Regions from separate parts of the Arsenophonus apicola genome, predicted to be linked through region 1. Evidence: predicted binding sites of a transcription regulator. Region 1 holds the regulator's gene; each other region holds the start of a gene.
The links. Region 1 encodes PurR, which represses purine synthesis genes. Its sites were predicted from a motif close to CANGCAAACGTTTGCNTG; they were not measured.

Region 2: cvpA (colicin V production protein) is a predicted target of PurR. The motif match lies at 2,295-2,312, and genes of this name have one in related genera.
Region 3: purE (5-(carboxyamino)imidazole ribonucleotide mutase) is a predicted target of PurR. The motif match lies at 1,672-1,689, and genes of this name have one in related genera.

The regions. Positions count from the first base shown of each region.
Region 1 covers NZ_CP084222.1:1,830,665-1,835,555, forward strand. Annotated here, with positions in the region: gene argS (arginine--tRNA ligase) at 1-1,723, shown strand, start outside; gene cydH (cytochrome bd-I oxidase subunit CydH) at 1,840-1,923, opposite strand; gene purR (HTH-type transcriptional repressor PurR) at 2,190-3,215, shown strand; partial or broken gene punR (DNA-binding transcriptional activator PunR) at 3,235-4,138, opposite strand; gene punC (purine nucleoside transporter PunC) at 4,259-4,891, shown strand, end outside.
Region 2 covers NZ_CP084222.1:1,083,482-1,088,372, reverse strand. Annotated here, with positions in the region: gene LDL57_RS04840 (UbiX family flavin prenyltransferase) at 1-120, opposite strand, end outside; gene purF (amidophosphoribosyltransferase) at 212-1,723, opposite strand; gene cvpA (colicin V production protein) at 1,738-2,241, opposite strand; gene dedD (cell division protein DedD) at 2,432-3,049, opposite strand; gene folC (bifunctional tetrahydrofolate synthase/dihydrofolate synthase) at 3,039-4,340, opposite strand; gene accD (acetyl-CoA carboxylase, carboxyltransferase subunit beta) at 4,345-4,891, opposite strand, start outside.
Region 3 covers NZ_CP084222.1:2,613,574-2,618,464, forward strand. Annotated here, with positions in the region: gene cysS (cysteine--tRNA ligase) at 1-135, opposite strand, end outside; gene ppiB (peptidylprolyl isomerase B) at 407-901, shown strand; gene lpxH (UDP-2,3-diacylglucosamine diphosphatase) at 909-1,634, shown strand; gene purE (5-(carboxyamino)imidazole ribonucleotide mutase) at 1,761-2,291, shown strand; gene purK (5-(carboxyamino)imidazole ribonucleotide synthase) at 2,288-3,382, shown strand; gene LDL57_RS12490 (MFS transporter) at 3,462-4,721, shown strand; partial or broken gene LDL57_RS12495 (SDR family oxidoreductase) at 4,820-4,891, shown strand, end outside.

The DNA.
Region 1 (4,891 bases):
TCAGGCTCTTCTTTCAGAAAAAATTAGTAATGCATTAATTGCCGCAGGAGCTCCTAAAGGTAGTGATGCACATATCCGCCCTTCAACAAAAGCCCAATTTGGTGATTACCAGGCTAATGGCGTCATGTCTGCAGCTAAAAAAATCGGCATTCCTCCCCGTCAGTTAGCGGAAAAAATGCTACCGCTACTGAAGCTGGAAAATATTGCCAGTAAAGTTGAAATAGCGGGGCCGGGTTTTATTAATATTTTTCTTGATAAGCAATGGATAGCCAAACAGATCGAACTTACTTTACAACATGAAAAATTAGCTATTAGCGCCGTTACGCCACAAACCGTCATTATTGACTATTCGGCTCCTAATGTTGCCAAACAGATGCATGTGGGCCATTTACGCTCTACTATCATTGGCGATGCTGTCGCTCGCACATTAGAGTTTTTAGGTCATAAAGTAATACGTGCTAATCATATTGGTGATTGGGGCACCCAGTTTGGTATGCTAATTGCGTACCTAGAAAAAGTTCAACAAGAAAATGCTGCCGATATGGCTTTAGCTGATCTGGAAAATTTCTATCGTGAAGCTAAAAAACATTATGATGTAGATGAAAATTTTGCTGAACTGGCACGTAATTATGTGGTTAAACTGCAATCTGGTGATGAATACTGTCGTAAAATGTGGCGCAAATTGGTTGATATTACCTTGGCGCAAAATCAGCAAACCTATCAGCGTTTAAATGTCACACTAACTGAAGACGATGTGATGGGTGAAAGCTTATATAATAATATGCTGCCTGATATTGTCGCTGATTTAACAGCTAAAGGATTAGCCGTTGAAAGTGATGGCGCTATGGTTGTTTATCTGGATGAATTTAAGAATAAAGATGGTGATGCCATGGGGGTGATCATCCAGAAAAAAGATGGTGGCTATCTCTATACGACAACAGATATTGCCTGCGCAAAATATCGTCATGAAATGCTTCACGCCGATCGGGTGTTGTATTATATAGACTCACGCCAACATCAACATCTCATGCAAGCTTGGACTATTGTACGTAAAGCCGGCTATATCCCTGATACAATGTCATTAGAGCATCACATGTTTGGTATGATGCTCGGTAAAGATGGTAAACCGTTTAAAACTCGCGCAGGCGGAACGATCCGGCTTGCAGATTTACTTGATGAAGCGATTGAGCGGGCAGATCATCTTATCCGGCAAAAAAATCCAGCTATGCCAGAAGAGGAGTTACAATCAATTATTCAGGCGGTTGGTATTGGGGCAGTAAAATATGCCGATCTATCGAAAAATCGTACGACTGATTATATTTTTGACTGGGACAATATGTTAGCTTTTGAGGGTAATACCGCGCCTTATATGCAATATGCCTATACCCGAGTGGCCTCGATTTTTAAACGGGCTAATATTAATCCCGCAACGCTAACCGCGCCGGTGATGTTAGCTAATGAGTATGAGCAAGCTCTAGCGACGCGTTTATTACAATTTGAAGAGACAATACTAACCGTTGCGCGCGAAGGTTTACCACATATTATGTGTGCTTACTTATTTGATCTGGCTGGTTTATTTTCAAGTTTTTATGAGCATTGCCCAATTTTGAATGCAGAAAATAACGCTTTAAAAGAAAGCCGATTAAAACTGGCGTTCCTGACGCAAAAAACCTTAAAAATTGGTTTAGACACATTAGGCATTGAAACGGTAGAAAGAATGTAATTCTCAACTAACCGATAGGCTGCCAATAGCGCAGCCTGCTGATTACATTATACTGGTTAAGCCAAAAACCATTATCGTTGTAACGATCCGAGCAGACAGTTAAGCCAACCTAATAGTCAGAAAATAAAAGAAACAAATGATACAATCATTAACAATGCAACAATCGCAGTACATAAACCATACTTAAAATCAGTATCCATAACCTCACCTCACTATTCTCACTGCTTTATTCATAAATTAGCGAATGAAAAATCATTAAATGTCATAACATCATACAACAATAAAAACTATTTTCTATTATATCATCGAGGAAATATTGATTAACACTTTTGTTTTTATGACAAATCAGACAAAATGGACAGTTTACTGATAACTTAATTATCAAATGGTTATTTTTATAGTTCAATAATAGTCGTTTTTAAATAATAGTAATAGAATTGAGAATGGTTCAGGAGTCTTTTTAATCATGGCAACAATTAAGGATGTGGCAAAGTTAGCGGGTGTTTCGACTACCACCGTATCTCATGTAATTAATAACACCCGTTTTGTCGCCAAAAAGACAAAAACGATTGTTTGGGCAGCCATTAAAACACTTAATTATTCTCCTAGTGCCGTCGCTCGTAGTTTGAAAGTTAACCATACTAAATCCATTGGGTTACTGGCCACAACTAATGAAGCCCCTTATTTTGCAGAAGTCATCGAGTCAGTAGAAAACAACTGTTATAGCCAAGGGTATACATTGATCCTGTGCAACTCACATAATAATCTGAATAAACAACAAGCCTATTTACAAATGTTAGCGCAAAAACGGGTTGATGGTTTACTGGTAATGTGTTCAGAATATCCAAAACAACTACTCGGAATGTTAGAAGAATACCGTAATATTCCAATGGTAGTGATGGATTGGGGGCAAGCACATGGTGATTTTACCGATGTCATTATTGATAATGCGGTTTATGGTGGTTATCTTGCCGGACGCTATCTGATTGAACGCGGGCATCGTGATTTAGGGATCATCTCTGGACCTTTAAAACGCAATACCGGCAGTGGTAGGCGGCAAGGTTTTCTCAATGCTATGAAGGAAGCTAACATCCAACCACATGATAAATGGATTGTCGAGGGTGATTTCGAGCCATCTTCTGGCTACGATGCGATGAAACAAATTTTAAATCACCAACAAAGACCGAGCGCCATTTTTTGTGGCGGTGATATTATGGCGATGGGGGCTATCTGTGCAGCAAATGAATTAGGCATTCGTGTTCCCCATGATATCTCTATTATTGGCTATGACAATGTGCGCAATGCGCGTTTTTTTACACCAGCGTTAACCACCATTCATCAACCCAAAGAACGTTTAGGCCAAATGGCTTTTACTATGCTGCTTGATCGCATTATTAATAAACGCAAAGATGCACAAACTATTGAAATACATCCTGAGCTTATTGAACGTCGTTCAGTTGTCGATGGTCCGTTTATTGATTACCGCAGATAATCACTAGATTTGAACATTATCAATTAGTCAGCCACTCGGCATTGAGCGTTTCACTATTACCTAAGTAATCCAGTAACCAACTCAAGGTTGGAGAACGCTTTTCTTCATTCCATATAACACAACATGGACTATCAGGTAAGGGTTGCTTAATTTGCAATGTTTTTAATTCATTTATGCGGCAAAGTTGCTCTACCCGATGTTTAGGCGCAAATCCTAAACATAATCCATTTTTTAAGCAAGCCAGACCACTTTCCCAATCTGGCACAATAAGCCGTTTTTTGTTATCTAATGCCCAAGTTTCTCGCTTTGGCAAGTAACGAGAGGTATCTTCTAAACATAAACTTGGATAATGACGTAATTGTTGATCGTTAATTAGACCGCTTATTTGTGCTAAAGGATGATTTATGCTGACAACACATGACCAGGGCATAAAGCCCATATCACGAAAACTATATCTATCGCCAATTGGCGACGCGCGCGTTGCACCAATAGCAATATCTACTCGCCCATCGACCAACGCCTCCCATACCCCATTATAAACTTCCTGCTGAATAAAAAGTTCAATATCAGAAAAGTGGCGATAAAAATCTAATATTAATTGCAATATTCTTTCTGGTTTAACTACGATCAATAGCAATACTAAATTGTCCATGCCAACCATTGGCAATCTGTTGACATTGATGGCGTGTATCACGCATGGTCTTGATAATATTGCGCGCATTTTTAACGAAAAATTTACCGGCATCGGTAAGTACAACATCACGATAACGCCGTTCAAACAAAGCAACAGCCAGCCACTCTTCCAATTGTTTTACGGTATAACTTACCGCAGAGGGAACTCTATGTAACTCTGCGGCAGCGGCACTAAAACTGCCCGTTCTTTCAACGGCATCAATTACTTCAAGGGAGTACTCTGACCACATAGCCTTTAACCTGTCAAAATATTTGATAACAATATGCAAATAATAACGCTTCACAACAAAAATTCATCTCTTATACAATAAAAAGCGATATTTGATATTATTTAATTTATTGATACCAATATGAATAAAAATAACCCCAATCAACACAATTTTGGCTTTATGCTTTATCTTGCTGGCTTAAGTATGCTCGGTTTTTTGGCCATTGATATGTACTTACCTGCTTTTAGTATTATGCAACAACAACTTAATACCTCAGCAAATACCATCAGCGCAAGTCTTAGTCTATTTTTATGTGGTTTTGCCTTCGCTCAACTTAGTTGGGGGCCGCTTTCCGATCGTATTGGCAGAAAACCCGTTTTATTAATTGGACTAGCGCTATTTATTACTAGCTGTCTGGCCACACTCGGTATCACCAATGGCAGCCAATTGCTTATTTTGCGATTTATTCAAGGTATTGGAGTTTGTTCAACAGCGGTCATTTGGCAAGCTTTGGTAATTGATCGTTTTAGTGGCCTATATGCTAGACGGGTATTTGCCACCATTATGCCTTTAGTTGCGCTGTCGCCGGCCTTAGCCCCCTTATTAGGTGCCTGGATCCTTACTGGTAATAGCTGGCAAATAATATTTTTTAGTTTAGCTATCATCGGAATATTGCTTTTTCTGGCCACCCTTTTATTACAGGAAAAAAAACGTTTAGAAAAAACTCACAAAATAAAATCCACTCCTACTTTTATCACCTTTCTACGTTCTGCC
Region 2 (4,891 bases), 750 kb from region 1:
GGCGGCTGCGCTAACAATTAAATGGGTTTCAACGTCAGCAACAGAACGTAAAACTTCAAGTAATCGAATACCATAAATCGCACCACTGGCGCCTGTGAGTCCGATAATTATTCTCTGCATCATTTTTGCTCAATAATAACGATAAAATAGACTTCACTACTGTAGGCTTAACGATATCCGATGAAGTCTAAATTCAAAATATAACAACAAATTAGCCTTCATTGTAAATTTCTAAATTTTCAATTTCATTATGTTCTTTTAATTGATCATCCTTACGGAGATTTTCCAGATAGTCCAGATAAGTTTGATCAATATCTTTCGTGACATAAATACCATTAAAGACCGAACTTTCGAAAGTGGAAATATCTGGATTTTCCTCTCTAACAGCGGCAATTAAATCAGAAAGATCCTGGAAAATTAAATCATCGGCACCAATAAGTTGACGAATTTCATCCACTTCACGCCCATGGGCAATCAACTCATTAGCCGACGGCATATCAATGCCATACACATTGGGGAAACGAACTTCTGGTGATGCCGAAGCAAAATAGACCTTTTTAGCTCCTGCTTCGCGCGCTAACTCAACAATCTGTTCAGAAGTGGTTCCGCGCACAATAGAATCATCCACTAATAAAACATTTTTATCGCGGAATTCGGCTCGATTAACATTCAGCTTACGACGTACCGACTTACGTCGCTCTTGCTGCCCCGGCATGATAAAAGTGCGCCCCACATAACGATTTTTAACAAATCCTTGGCGATAAGGTTTACCCAAAATATAGGCGATTTCTAGCGCGCTATCACAAGAAGTTTCAGGGATGGGGATCACAACATCAATATCCAAATCCTGCCATTGGCGAGCAATTTTGGCACCCAATTTTTGCCCCATCCGCAAACGAGCTTTATTAACCGATATTTTATCAATAAAAGAATCGGGTCTGGCTAAATAGACAAACTCAAATAGACAAGGGGTTAGCTGTGGATTTTCTGCACATTGACGGGAAAAAAGTTGCCCCTGTTCAGTAATATAAATTGCTTCCCCTGGTGCTACATCACGCAAAAATTCAAAACCAAGGGTATCTAAAGCGACACTTTCCGAAGCAACCATATACTCATTTTGGCCGCCTTCCAATGTGCGCTTACCAAGCACCAAAGGGCGAATACCAAACGGGTCACGAAACGCCACTAAACCATGACCAATAATCATCGCAACACAAGCATAAGCACCGCGAACTTTGTTATGCATTGCACCAATAGCAGTAAAAATATTTTCTGCTGTCAGGGGAAAATGAGCAAATTGATCCAGTTCATGAGCCAGGACATTGAGTAGGATTTCTGAATCAGAAGAAGTATTTACATGACGACGGGCCGTTTCAAATAGCGTTTTTCTTAATTCATGTGCATTAGTCAAATTACCATTATGGGTTAATGTAATGCCAAAAGGTGAATTAACATAAAAAGGTTGTGCTTCGGAAGCGCTGGAGCTACCGGCGGTTGGGTAACGCACATGGCCAATCCCCATTTTGCCCCGCAAACGTAGCATATGGCGAGCAGCAAACACATCTTTTACTAAGCCATTTGATTTACGTAGACGAAATTGCTTATTTTCATCAATCGTCGCAATACCTGCAGCATCTTGCCCACGATGCTGAAGCACTGTTAGCGCATCATAAATTGATTGGTTAACTGGTGTGAAACCAGCAATACCGACAATACCGCACATCTACTTTTTCCTCATCAGCCAAGCGGAGTAATACTTTCCGGTAAAAAACTTGATGCATTTTTTAAATAATCAAAAAACCATCTAATAATATGACTAAATTGGGGTATCAATTCAGAACGTTGCCAATCTTCACTTTTTGGCAGGGGTGTAAAAGTATCTAGAAAAAACAAAATTGCCGACACAATTAATATACCGCGCAATACGCCAAAACAGACGCCTAACACACGATCTGTACCTGATAATCCAGTTCTCTCAACTAACGAACTAATCACATAATTGACTACAGCACCTACAATTAACGTTGCGATAAATAAGATCGCAATGGCAATACCATTTCTGATCAGCGGATCGTCAAAACGAGTCAGATAAGTCGCCAGATAAGAATAGAATTGGCTAGCAACAAAAAAAGCACAACCCCAGGTAATCAGAGACAAAGCTTCTCGTACAAAACCACGAATTAAACTAACTAAAGCAGAAAAACCAATAATGGCAATAATAGCGTAATCAATCCAAACCATAATTTTAATCCAAAAATTAAACATTCAGCATGGTCGAACGCATTCTAGCAGAAAACGAAAACGTTTGCGTTAGATATTTTGCTGAAAAGCCGCAAAAAGTTGCGGCGAAAAGATAAATCATCATCGCCGCGTAAATAATTAATATAATCGATTAGTATTAATATGTTTTGTCTATTAGTACATACCCACTTTAAGGTTTATAACTGCGTATTTGACCTTGTAAGCCGGTTAAATCTTTCAATTCCGGCAAACTGGACTGCAATTTTTCTCTCGACGCATTCGGGCCAATAAAAATTCGTGTCAATTGACCATTAACCGGTATTGTGGGTTCAGTGTAGACCTGATAGCCAGATAAACGTAATCTGGCAATAATCTCTTCCACTTTTGCTGCATTTTTCAATACGCCCAATTGAATGACATAAGCCCGTCCCTGTGGCGCTTGGGTTTTCTCATTCGATTTAGTATTTTGTTCTGGCTCCAACGCTGATTTTTCAACTTTGGCTGCGGCTTTTGATTTTGTTTGTTGTTGAGTGGACTGGCTATCTGCTATTTTGGCTTTTGAATCAGAAATGGCTGCAGAAATCATTGCTTGTGCAGCGCTTTCTGAAGGTGTCACTAGTGGTTTAGGATTAATTGGCGCAATAGGTTCAATTTCATATTCATCGCTGGCTTTAGGCACCAAAGGGATCGCTGCAAATTCAGTCTCATTATATTTCTTATTACCATCCAATAATACCGGTAATATAATAACGCCAACTGCAACAATAACAATCGTTCCCACCAAACGGTTTTGAAACTTACTGGCCACTTAAGCTTTCCTCTTTTGTTTGCAGTTCCATAACTTCAGCGACAGTATGAAACGAGCCACAAACCACTACAATATCCTGTTCGTTAGCTGCCGCCATGGCCTGCAACCAGGCATCTTTAACCGTATCAAATTGGTAAGGTGAATCAACATATTGTGCTAATTGTTCAGCACCAGCGCCGCGTATGACACTTAATGAAGCGAGATACCATTTATCAACTTGAGGAGCCAGATAAGATAAAGTACTTTTTATATCTTTATCGGCTAACATAGCAACAACAGCATGGACTTTAGTATTTTCCTGTTTGGGCAAGCCAGAGAGTCTATCAGCTAAATAAGCCGCCGCATGAGGATTATGGGCAACATCTAAAATTACACAAGGTTGCTGGCTAATAATTTGAAAACGGCCTGGTAATTTTGCCTTGATTAATCCCCGGTGAATAGCCTGCAATGATATGGCCTGACTAATGGCATCACCCTCTTTGATTAAACAATCAATAATTGCCAATGCTGTGGCAGCATTGGCCAATGGGACATTTGGCAAAGGTAACTGCTTAAAATTGTGCTCAAGAGATTGCCAATCCCAATGATCATTTTGTGGCGCAAATTGCCAATCTACCCCACAACGAAATAACTTTGCGCCAACGGCTTGCGCTACCTCATTAATCGACTTTGGCATATCCGGCTCACCCACAACCGCATAGCGCCCTGAACGAAAAATTCCGGCTTTTTCATAGCCAATCTGTTCACGATCACTACCCAGCCAATCAATGTGATCCAGTGCAATACTGGTGATCGCAGCAATATTCGCATCCACAATATTGGTTGCATCTAACCGGCCACCCAATCCGACTTCTAAAATAACCACATCAAGTTTAGCTTGTTTAAATAATTGCAACGCAGCTAAGGTGCCATATTCAAAATAGGTCAGCGTAGTTGTGCCGCGTTTAGATTCAATATCAGCAAAAACACGGCAAAACTCCTCTTCAGGCAACGTCTCACCTTGGATCCTGACACGCTCTGTATAATCTAACAGGTGTGGAGAGCTATAAACGCCGACTTTTAATCCGGCTTCAATTAAAATAGATTCCAGTGTATGGCAAGTGGTTCCTTTACCATTTGTTCCAGCAACCGTAACCACTTTCGGTGCAGGATGCAAAAGATCCAATTGCCGAGCAACGATACCAACTCGCTCCAACCCCATATCGATAATTTTACTATGCTGATTGGTTAAATAAGTTAACCAGCTGGCTAAAGAAGAAGACGCCTCTGGTATCATCAAGGGATCAGATATATTGTCATTTTTGATCGGATTTGTTATCAATTTCGGGTTTCTCACGATAGGGTGGCTCCAGATCATCGTCAACTAAGGTAATAACATCGATTTGACTTTCGTCTTGAACGGTTTGATGAGTTAACATAGCCAGTAATTCAGCTAATTTATCCCGCATTTCAGGCCGTCTGACAATCATATCAATCGCGCCTTTTTCAATCAGAAATTCACTACGTTGAAAACCAGCTGGCAATTTTTCACGTACTGTTTGCTCAATAACTCGAGGCCCTGCAAAGCCAATTAGCGCTTTCGGTTCGGCAACATTAATATCCCCTAACATGGCTAAACTTGCTGATACTCCACCCATGGTTGGATCGGTAAGTACTGAAATATAGGGAAGCCCTCGCTCCTGCATCTTCGCCAGTGCTGCACTAGTCTTTGCCATTTGCATCAACGACATTAATGCTTCTTGCATACGAGCACCACCACTGGCAGAAAAACAAACCAGTGGACAATTATCTTCCAGTGCTTGCTCAACCGCACGTACAAAACGTGCACCAACAACCGACGCC
Region 3 (4,891 bases), 780 kb from region 1:
AACAAAGGTTCTGCCATGGCCGATATGACATAAATCATAAATAGTAACACCACACACATACATACCAATTTTGCCTGGCGTAATCGGTCTAAACTCTTCTTTTTGACGACTTAGTGTATTATAAATTTTCAACATTGGGACTTTTTCCATCATCAGCGCTACATGCAGTAAATGGTTTACTTTGATTACAAGGCGATACAAGATGCCATTGCTACCAATAAACACGGCTATTGGCGCCCTATATTCTGAGTTAAGCAACTATGGGGCGCAAGGAAATTATTCAATATTCCACAAATACTGACGTAATCAGCCTAATATGGTATAAAATAGTTGATCTACTTTAAATTGTGATTACTTTACTTTTTGATTTTTACATTATATATAACAATTTATCAGGATAGTGATTATGGTAACTTTTCACACTATTTTTGGCGATATTGTCATTAAAACTTTTGATGAAAAATCGCCAATAACGGTAAAAAATTTTTTAGACTATTGTCGTGATGGATTTTACGATAATACGATTTTTCATCGCGTTATTAATGGATTTATGATCCAAGGTGGCGGTTTTGAACCTGGAATGCAGCAAAAAACGACTAAGGATCCTATTAAAAATGAAGCGAATAACGAATTAAAAAATAAACGTGGCACGCTCGCGATGGCCAGAACCAATGATCCGCATTCAGCAACAGCACAATTCTTTATTAATGTTGTCGACAACGACTTTCTAAATTTCCGTTCAGAACAACATGATGGTTGGGGTTACTGTGTCTTTGGCGAGGTAGTTGACGGAATGGATATTGTTAATAAAATTAAAGAAGTAAAAACAGGTCGTAGTGGCTTACATCAAGATGTACCCATTGAAGATGTTATTATTGAACGCGTAACAGTTAACGAATAATTAAACTATGGCAATCTTATTTATTGCTGACTTGCATTTAAGTGAAAAAGAACCGGCTATTACTGCCGGTTTTCTGAATTTCTTACGCGAACAAGCGAGTCAAGCTAAAGCTTTATATATTTTAGGTGATTTTTTTGATTATTGGATTGGTGATGATGATCCCAGTCTACTACACGAAGCAATAGCGCACGAACTCAAGGAATTGCAAAGTAAAGGCGTCCCTTGCTACTTTATTCATGGTAATCGTGATTTTTTACTGGGGAAAAAGTTCGCCAAAGAAAGTGGCATGACCTTACTACCAGCAGAGAAAGTGTTAACGCTACATGGCCATAATATCCTCATTTTACACGGTGATACACTTTGTACTGATGATATTTCCTATCAGCGTTATAGAAAACGAGTACATAATCGCTGGTTGCAACGGCTATTTCTAGCGCTTCCCTTATCTACCCGCCACCGTATCGCTGAAAGAATGCGTAAGAATAGCCAATCTGCCACTCGACTTAAGCCAGAATATATTACAGATGTCAATGAACAAGCGGTAATTGAAAAATTTCGTAAATATCAAGTCGATTGGATGATCCACGGTCATACGCATCGACCTGCGATCCATGAAATTAATGTTAATGGTAAAATATTACACCGAGCAGTGTTGGGTGCCTGGGATCAAAATGGCTCGGTAATCAAAATAACGCCTAAAACCATCGAGTTGCTTCATTTCCCTTTTTATTAACATTTCCCATCTCAGCTTAATCCTGCGATGAAAAAACTAGGCAAACGTTTTCCTTATTTATTAGCCATGATATGATCTCACTTAATTTGCCATCAATAAATGACTTAAAGCAGGAGCAACAAATTAATGAGCGCTCAATTTGATGCACAAAAATCGTCACATTCTAATCCCAAAATTGCCATCGTAATGGGTTCCAAAAGCGACTGGAGCACGATGAAATATGCTGCCGATATACTCTGTGAACTCACACTACCTCATCACGTAGAAATTGTTTCTGCTCATCGCACACCTGATAAACTCTTCACATTCGCTGCAGAAGCAAAAGAAAAAGGATTTCAGGTTATCATTGCTGGTGCTGGCGGGGCCGCACATTTACCCGGTATGTTAGCAGCCAAAACGTTGGTTCCTGTTTTTGGCGTCCCGGTGGTAACAGCGACGCTAAATGGTATTGATAGCCTTTATTCCATTGTGCAAATGCCAAAGGGAATTCCGGTGGCTACTTTTGCAATAGGTAAAGCGGGGGCAGCGAATGCGGCATTATTGGCAGCTCAATTCCTAGCTGGCACAGATAGCGAGCTTTATGAGCGTTTATCAATCTGGCGTTTAAAACAAACTAATGATGTCTTAAGCCATCCCGATCCACGGGAGGGGGAATGAAACCGATTTGCGTCCTTGGTAATGGCCAGTTAGGCCGCATGTTGCGTCAAGCGGGAGAGCCGTTAGGTATTAGCGTCTTTCCTATCGGTATCGATGATAAATTAGAGACTATTCCTTATCAAGACAGCATCATAACAGCCGAAATTGAACGCTGGCCAGAAACGCCGCTTACATGTGAATTAGCTCGCCAGCCTAGCTTTATTAATCGCGATATCTTCCCGCAACTGGCCGATCGATTGCCACAAAAAAAACTATTAGATTCTTTATCGTTAACGACAGCTCCCTGGCAGCTTCTTAGCAATCAAACACAATGGCCACAATTATTTGCTAAGCTAGGCGATTTTGTTATTGTTAAATGTCGTACTGGTGGTTATGACGGCCGTGGGCAATGGCGTATCACACCTGACAATCTATCACTACTGCCCGCTGAAATTTATGGCCAGGCGATTGTTGAAAAAGCTATTCCCTTTTCAGGCGAAGTTTCACTTGTTGCTGCACGTAATATACATGGCCAATGTGTCTTTTACCCGCTAACATACAATCTGCATCAAGAGGGCATGCTACGAGCCAGTATTGCTTTGCCTCAGCCCGATAAAAAATTGCAAACTGAAGCAGAATTGATGCTGTCGACCATTATGACAAGATTAAATTATGTGGGTGTGATGGCAATGGAATGTTTTATTTTAAATGATAAACTACTCATTAACGAATTAGCGCCACGAGTTCATAATAGTGGTCATTGGACGCAAAATGGCGCGTCTATTAGTCAATTTGAACTCCACCTGCGAGCCATTTCAAATCTGCCAATACCTACTCCTAACATAGAAACTACGTCAGTTATGATTAATTTGATAGGTACAGTATTAAATCCTGCATGGTTGTCATTACCTTTAGTTCATCTACATTGGTATGAAAAAGATGTTCGTCCTGGGCGTAAAGTAGGTCATCTAAATTTGTGTAGTAATAACTGGCAAGCGATAAATAACTCACTAAATACAATACAACCCTTACTTCCTAATGAATATAAGGATAGTATTGCATGGCTAAACACAAAATTAATGCATTTTCCACGACATAATAAGTGTAAATAAAACAACTAGCATATTGAATAAACCAGTATATTGTTAAGCTTACTGTTTTCATGCGATAGTTGTCTGCTTTGGAGTCATAATGCCTGCACAACAACAAATGTTTGGTCCTGTTTATCCATGGTATATGTTACTTTTATTGGGATTAATTTATTTCTTATCAACAGCAACCACTTTTACTTCACTTGGCGTCGTGCTACCTAGCATTATCAATGAATTCAATTGGAACTGGGCAGAAGCAGGACTGGGATTCACGATTTTAGGATTAACCTGTGGTTTATCAAGCTATCTGCCAACCTTAATGATCCGTGGGCTCGGGCTTAGAATGACACTATTATTTGGCCTTGCTATTTTTACCCTTGGCTTTTATTACCTCTATTCTATAACCAGTTTATTTGATTATTTTTCCGGTACTGCTCTGTTAGGTATTGGCTTTACATTTTTAGCAACGGTACCCGGTACTTATGTTATTTCTCGATTGTTTGAAAAGCAATCGCTCGCTTTTGGCTTCTACTTTACCATTGGTGGTTTAGGCGGTGTGGTCGGCCCTTGGATCTATTTTCTGGCAACACGTGTCTGGGGTTCATGGCGCATCCACTGGGTTATTTCAGCGCTTTGTTTGGCCATTATTGTCTTTATCACACTATTAACTTTACGCGAAGGCCAGCGTGAAATTTCACATGCCAAAGCGATCGCTAACAAGTTGACACAACACTCATCAGAAACAATCTACAAAACCAAAGAAATATGGTCTACCAGTGGAGCTTTACGCACCTGGCAATTTTATATCATAGCCGCTAGCTATACCGCCTTCCTTTGGTGTGGTATTACCGTTAATAGCTTTGCCGTTGCCCACATCATAGAACAAGGTTTTAGCGAAACAATTGCCGCAGGCTCTTTAAGTGTAATGGCTTTTATCAATGCTTTCTCGCGCCTGGCTGGCGGCGCAGTTGGTGAGCAGCTAGAACCAAAAAAATTATTAATAATCAGCCTAATAATTATTATCTGTGGGCTTATTGCCCTCAGTATGGCGACAACTTGGCTATGGCTAATTTTATTTACTCTGGGTATTGGGATCGGTTATGGCATGACCTTTCTAGCCTCAAGTGTTTTACTCGCTAATTATTTTGGCCGAGGCCCATACCTAGAACTTTTTTCTGTTATGAATTTACTCTCTACTTGCGCCTGTTTTGCCCCCTTTTTCGGCGGAATAATAAAGGATTATACAGCCAGTTTTACCCCTACATTTTTAATTATTGCGCTTCCTGTTTTCATCATTTTATTGTTAACACTATTAATGAAACCGCCAGTACAACGAGTCGCTCAAAATTACAAATTGTAATTAAAAACATTCTTATTTTACTTATTTAGCGCTTTATCTGTTGGCATTAAGAATCAATACTAATAGCTAGCATAATAATTTTATTGGGATCGAGAACCATGAAAAGAGTGATTTTTATTACTGGAACTTCAAGTGGTATTGGATTATGCGCGGCCAAAATTTTGCTAAGC